2 linked regions of the Polymorphobacter megasporae genome follow. The protein of the gene in region 1 interacts with the protein of each later gene in a pairwise test. Links are inferred from orthologs where the notes say so. Each region holds a gene or a part of one and is shown on either strand. Other genes may lie near its edges.

Region 1 (3,110 bases):
GCCGGGTCATGTCGGCGACCTTGATCATGTTGGCGATCTGCTTGTCGTTGAAGCCGGGGGCCTTGTGCGCGACGATCTTGAGTTCGGCAGCGGCGGGCAGATAATTGAGCGCAGTGACGATCGACCAGCGGTCCATCTGGCCCTGGTTGATCTGCTGCGTGCCGTGGTACAGCCCGGTCGTGTCGCCGAGGCCGACGGTGTTCGCGGTGGCGAACAGGCGGAACCACTTCGACGGGCGGATGACGCGGTTCTGGTCGAGCAGGGTCAGCTTGCCCTCGACCTCGAGGACGCGCTGGATGACGAACATGACGTCGGGGCGGCCCGCGTCATATTCGTCGAAGACCAGCGCGGTCGGAGTCTGCAGCGCCCATGGCAGCAGGCCCTCGCGAAATTCGGTGACCTGCTTGCCCTCGCGCAGAACGATCGCGTCCTTGCCGATCAGGTCGATGCGGCTGATGTGGCTGTCGAGGTTGATCCGGACGCACGGCCAGTTGAGCCGCGCCGCGACCTGCTCGATGTGGGTCGACTTGCCGGTGCCGTGGAAGCCCTGGATCATCACCCGGCGGTTGAAGGCAAAGCCGGCGAGGATCGCGAGCGTCGTGTCGGGATCGAAGACATAACCGGGGTCGAGGTCGGGAACGCGCTCGTCGGCGACCGAGAAGGCGGGGATCTTCATGTCGACGTCGACGCCGAACATCTCGCGCGCATCGACCTCCATGTCGGGGGCGTCGAGAACGGTTTCGTTGCTGAGGACGACGTCGGACGAATGCAAACTTGCCACGGGAAGGCTGCTCCTAACGGGGGCGCGTGAAGGCGGGGGCGGACTTGAGGTGCGTATAGGCTTGAACCACCGCCTGCAACTTTCCCTCATGCGTCCGGTCGCCGCCATTGGCGTCGGGGTGATACTGGCGAACGAGCGACTTGTACGCGCGGCGGATGTCGGCAGGTGAGGCATCGACGCCGAGATCGAGCGACTTCAACGCCTTCATGTCGACGTCGGACAGGACATGCCCCGACTTGGCGCGCCGCCCGGCGAAGACGTCGGGGCCGTAGCGGTCGCGCGCCATGCCGAGCGGGTCGTTGAACCGGACCGTCGGATCGTGTGCGGCGCGCTCCCACCCGGCGAGCGGCGACTGCGCGGCGGTGATCGCCTCGGGCGACATGCCGTCGAAGAAATTGTACCCGGCGTTGAATTCGCGGACATGGTCGAGGCACAGCCACTGCCAGCCGCCGATCTCGCCCGCGACGCGGTTCGATCGCGGCGCGCGGAACTCCGCCGGGTTGGGGCAGCCGGGGCGCGCACACGGGGTCGGCTCGGCGCGCTCGACGCGGCCGTGAAAGCGGGGACTGCGGGGGCGGGACGTTCCAGGGGGGGGGGTATCGGGGCCGCTTTCGGTCAAACTGCGTTATCCTGTTCGCAATCAGCCGATATAGGCGTTCGCAACGACAACGGGAGAGCGACATGGGACCACGCGCAGCAGAAATCGAACGGCGGCTGGTGGCTGGGCTCGCGCCGAGCCAAGTCGAGGTGATCGACGACAGCGACGACCATCTCGGCCACGCCGGGCATTCGGGAGCGGGCGAGAGCCACTTCACCGTCCGCGTCGAGGCCGCGACCTTCGCCGGCAAGTCGCGGGTCGAACGCCAGCGCGCCGTCTACGCCGCGCTCGGCGACCTGATGGCCCCCGATCAGGTCCACGCTCTCGTCATCGAGGCGACCGCGCCGGGCGAAGCCTAATCCGCCTGCGGCGCGGGGAGGCTTGAACCCGCGCCGCCGCCGCCGCATAGCGGGCACAGGCCGGCTTAGCTCAGATGGTAGAGCACCTGATTTGTAATCAGGGGGTCACGGGTTCGATTCCTGTAGCCGGCACCGTTGCCACGACGTCATTTCATCGGGATCGCGCGTCCCTCGGTCATGACATAGCTGACGCTGAGCACCGCCTTGGGGTCGGTCTGCGGGTCGCCGTCGATCGCGATCAGGTCGGCGAACTTGCCGGGCTCGAGCGTGCCGGTGACCTTGTCGACCCCGAGCAAGCGCGCGCCGCCCATCGTCGCGGCGATCAGCGCCGCCTTGGGGGTCATGCCGCCCTCGGTGACCATCAGGTTGAGCTCCTCGGCGTTGCGGCCGTGCGGGAAGACCGCGGCGTCGGTGCCGAGCGCGATGTTGACGCCGTACTTGTTGGCGATGCTCAGGCCCCGCCCGACGATCTTGAGCGTCTCGAGCGCCTTCGCCTCGACGTTCGGGGTGTAGAAGCCCTTGCCGATGTGGAGCTTCAACCCTTCGAACGCCATCAGCGTCGCGACCATGTAGGTGCCGCGCGCCTTCATCAGCTTCGCGTCTTTCTCGTCGAGATAGGTGCCGTGCTCGATCGAATCGACACCGGCCTCGACCGCCGCCTCGATACCGCGCGCGCCATGGGCATGCGCCATCGCCTTCAATCCGACGCCGTGCGCGGTGGTGACGATCGCCTTCATCTCGGCGTCGCTGAAATGCTGTTCGAGCCCGATCGCGCCGTCGTCGAGAACCCCGCCGGTCGCCATGAACTTGATCACGTCGACCCCCTTCGCGGCGATCTTGCGGACGTCGACAGCGCATGCCTCGGGTGAGTCGCAGACACCGGGGTTCTGCCCGGCGGCGTTGATCGCCTCGGCAAGTTCAGGGGCAAGCCCGACGACGGCATCGGCGTGCCCGCCCGAAATCGATAACGGCGTCCCCGCGACGAGGATGCGCGGCCCGGGAAACGATCCCTCGGCGACCGCGTCGCGCATCGCGAGGCTGGCGAGGATCGGCCCGCCGGCGTCGCGGACCGTGGTAAAGCCCGCGCGGGCGGTGATCAGCGCGTTCTTGAGCCCGGTCGCGGCGGCGTAGGGCTCGGAGAATTTGGGGCGCAGCGTCGCGTACCACGGCAGCCCCGAATCCTGCGTCAGGTGGACGTGCGCGTCGATCAGCCCGGGCATCACCGTCTTGGTCGACAGGTCGACGACCCGCGCGCCCGCCGGGACCGCCATGTCGGCGGCGCCGATCGACACGATCCTGCCGTCGGTGACGACAATGCTCGACGGACCGCGCGCGGGCAAAGCGGCGTCGGTGACGACTCGGCCCGCATGGA
Region 2 (3,254 bases), 220 kb from region 1 along the record:
ATGCCCCCGCCGGACGCTTCGAGCGAACCGCATGGGACCGCCCCGACTCGACCGGAGCCCCCGGCGGCGGCGGCGTCATGTCGGTGATGAAGGGCCGGGTGTTCGAGAAGGTCGGGGTCAACACCTCGACGGTGTTCGGCGAGTTCGCGCCCGAATTTGCCAAGTCCATCAACGGCGCCGATGCCGACCCGCGCTTTTTCGCCACCGGGATCAGCCTCGTCGCACACATGGCGAACCCGCACGTCCCCGCGGTACACATGAACACGCGCTTCCTCGTCACGACCAAGCGCTGGTTCGGCGGGGGAGCCGACCTAAATCCTGCACTCCCGGTCGCCGCCGACACCGCCGATTTCAAGACGGCGTTCAAGGCAGCGTGCGACCGCCACGGCAGCGATTACTACAGCCGTTTCGACCGCTGGTGCGACGAGTATTTCTTCGTACCCCACCGCAACCGCCATCGCGGCGTCGGGGGCATCTTCTACGACCATCTCGAAGGTGCTTTTGCCGCGAATTTCGCCTTCACCCAGGACGTCGGGCGGACCCTGCTCGGTGTGTACCCGGAAATCGTCCGGCGGCACATGCACGACCCGTTCACCGACGCCGAGCGCATCGTCCAGCTGCGCTACCGCGGCCTGTATGCCGAATTCAACCTCGTCTACGACCGCGGCACGACCTTCGGGCTGAAGACCGGCGGCAACGTCGAAGCGATCCTGATGAGCCTGCCGCCGCTGGCGCGATGGGATTAATCGACTGCTGATCCTCCCCTAAGGCGGGGAGGATCTAAGATTAGCGCCGCAACCGCAGGTAGATCAGCGCTATACCGACCGCGTTGAACACCGTGAACAGCGCGCCGACGACTCCGCCGATTACGCTCGAGATTACCGCTCCCGCGGCGCCCGCACCGAGCCCGTTCAGCGCCGTCGCCACGCCGCCGCCGATGATCGCGGCGATTGCCGACAGCGCGAGGAACCACGCCGCCCACATGATTGTGAAGGCGATGATCCGCCAGCCGTTGCCCTCGGTCAGCTCCCAGCTTCGCCGGACCGCAGCGATCGGGGCCACGACGCCGTCGATGACGAGCGGCATCGCCAGCGTCAGCCGACCCGCCATGTAAAGGCCGGGGACGATGAACAGCAGCAGCCCCGCGCCGATCGGCACTGCCGCGAGCAGCAGCGCGACGACAAGCAGCGGCCATAGCCGCAAGGCGACGAGCAGCGCCTCACCGACCGACCGGTCGATCCCGCTCGCCTTGTCGATCGCCAACCTAACGATCGCCGCCTGCGCTACGATCGCGATCAGCGACGGCAACACAAGCGCGCTGAAAACGAGGTTGGGCGTCAGCTCGGCGGGAGTTTTCGGCAGCGCCGGGCCAAACAGCTCGATCGCGACGCCGGGCAGCAGGACGAACGCCGCCGCGATCGGCAGGTATAGTTGCATTCCCGTGGTGGCTGCGGCGAAGGTCTCCCGCCACAATCCGGTAATCGAGATCTGATAATTCATGCGCGGACGCCAATGCGGCGCAAGCGCAGATCCAACACTGTCATCGGCACGCTCAAGCAGCGCGCGCGACGCCCTTTTCGGTCACCATCGTCTCGAGTTCGCCTGACTGGAACATCTCCATCATGATGTCGGAGCCGCCGACGAACTCGCCCTTGACGTACAACTGCGGCACCGTCGGCCAGTCGCTATACGCCTTGATGCCCGAGCGGACCTCGGGGTCTGCGAGGACGTCGACGGTCTCGTAATCGACGCCGAGGCGCTCGAGGATCTGGATCGCGGTCGACGAGAAGCCGCACTGCGGGAACAGCGGCGTCCCCTTCATGAACAGCACGACGTCGGTGCCGCCGACGAGCGCACCGATCTTCGCATTGATATCGGTCATGGTGTGGTCTCCTGAACGGGAAGCGCTGTGGTCAACTGGAGAGCATGCAACTCGCCGCCCATCCTGCCGCCGAGGGCATTGTAGACGAGCTGGTGCTGGCGGACGCGAGGCATGCCAGCGAACGCACCGGAGACGACGCGCGCGCTATAATGGTCGCCGTCGCCGGCAAGATCGGTGATCGTTACCTGCGCGTCGGGTAGCGCGGCAACGATCGCAGCCTCGATGTCGGCGGCTGCCATACCCATCAGGCAACGTCCATGATCTGGTGGCGGGCTTCGGCCTGCGCTGCCGCCATCGCCGCGCGGACATCTTCGTCAGTAACCCCGAGATCGCGGACCTTCAGGTCGGTGACGATCTTGTCGAACACACCTTCGTGGCCGCTCTTCTCGAACTCGGCGTGGACGACGGCGCGGGCGTAATCTTCGCTGGCTTCGGGTGTCATCCCGAGCTTGCCCGCCGTCCACATCCCGAGCAGCTTGTTTGCGCGCGCAGTGATGCGGAACTCGACGTCGGCGTCGTGGGTGAATTTGGCCTCGAAGCCCGCTTCGCGCTCGTCGAATGTCGTCATGGGGATCCTTGGAACGATGTCATCCTGTGTATAGGGTCGCGCAGGCCAAGGTTCAATCGTGGGGGAACGGCGATGGCGAAGCTGCGGGTAGCGTTGCTCCTTGGGCTGACCGTCGCCGCGTGCGGCCGCAAGGGCGATACTGGCGCGCCGACACCGCAAATTTCTGTCGCCCCAGCTGGCGTGAAGAGTGCGGCGCCGTCACGATCCGGGCCCGGGCAGCCGCCATCGGCGCATCACGACGGTGCTGCGTTTATCGCTTACAGCTACAGCCTGGGTTTCGAACTTCCCGCGCGTCGCATCGACGAAGTGCAGCGCGCGCATCGGACTGCGTGCGAGGCACTGGGTCCGTCGCGATGCCAGCTGATCAATGCATCGCGCAGCGGCGGCGAAGGTGATGCCGCCGAGGCGCATCTCGACCTGCGCATCGTTCCGGACGAGGTGAAATCATTCGAAGCGCGACTCGCTGCGACGACCGGCGATGCCGGCGGGACGATGCTTACCAGCAGCGTCACGGGCGAAGATATTACGCGCGAGCTGATCGACGCCGACGCCGCGCTCAAGGCGAAGCGGACCCTGCGCGACAGGCTGCAGACGTTGCTCGAACACCGCGAGGGACGGCTGTCGGACCTGCTAGCGGTGGAGAAAGCGCTGAGCGAGACCCAGCAGCAGCTCGACACCGCGACCGCCGAATTGAGCGAGCTCCAGCAGCGCGTCAGTTTCTCGAAGCTCAGCATCGATTATCGCTCGACGCAGCCGCTCGGCTCGACCGCGCGTCCGCTAGCGACTGCGGTGGCGGAGGCCGGC

The links.
Region 2: the proteins of KTC28_RS07310 (region 1) and grxD interact in binary tests that used the Escherichia coli proteins (3 or more experiments, as listed by UniProt). The link is inferred for Polymorphobacter megasporae from one-to-one orthologs.

What each region holds. Positions count from the first base shown.
Region 1 is NZ_CP081848.1:1,547,027-1,550,136, forward strand. Bases 306-3,100 are described here. They hold KTC28_RS07310 (BolA family protein), read left to right. Parts: upstream 306-1,462; coding sequence 1,463-1,738; downstream 1,739-3,100. Other genes in these bases: cobS (cobaltochelatase subunit CobS), read right to left, coding at 306-718; KTC28_RS07305 (DnaJ domain-containing protein), read right to left, coding at 795-1,400; KTC28_RS07320 (metal-dependent hydrolase family protein), read right to left, coding at 1,885-3,100. Outside these bases: more of cobS, read right to left, coding at 1-305; more of KTC28_RS07320, read right to left, coding at 3,101-3,110. UniProt on the Escherichia coli protein: Involved in cell resistance against acid stress.
Region 2 is NZ_CP081848.1:1,764,438-1,767,691, forward strand. What follows is about bases 218-3,156. They hold grxD (Grx4 family monothiol glutaredoxin), read right to left. Parts: upstream 1,883-3,156; coding sequence 1,553-1,882; downstream 218-1,552. Other genes in these bases: hemF (oxygen-dependent coproporphyrinogen oxidase), read left to right, coding at 218-746; KTC28_RS08295 (glycerophosphoryl diester phosphodiesterase membrane domain-containing protein), read right to left, coding at 787-1,500; KTC28_RS08305 (BolA family protein), read right to left, coding at 1,879-2,127; KTC28_RS08310 (DUF1476 domain-containing protein), read right to left, coding at 2,127-2,450; KTC28_RS08315 (DUF4349 domain-containing protein), read left to right, coding at 2,523-3,156. Outside these bases: more of hemF, read left to right, coding at 1-217; more of KTC28_RS08315, read left to right, coding at 3,157-3,254. UniProt on the Escherichia coli protein: Monothiol glutaredoxin involved in the biogenesis of iron-sulfur clusters.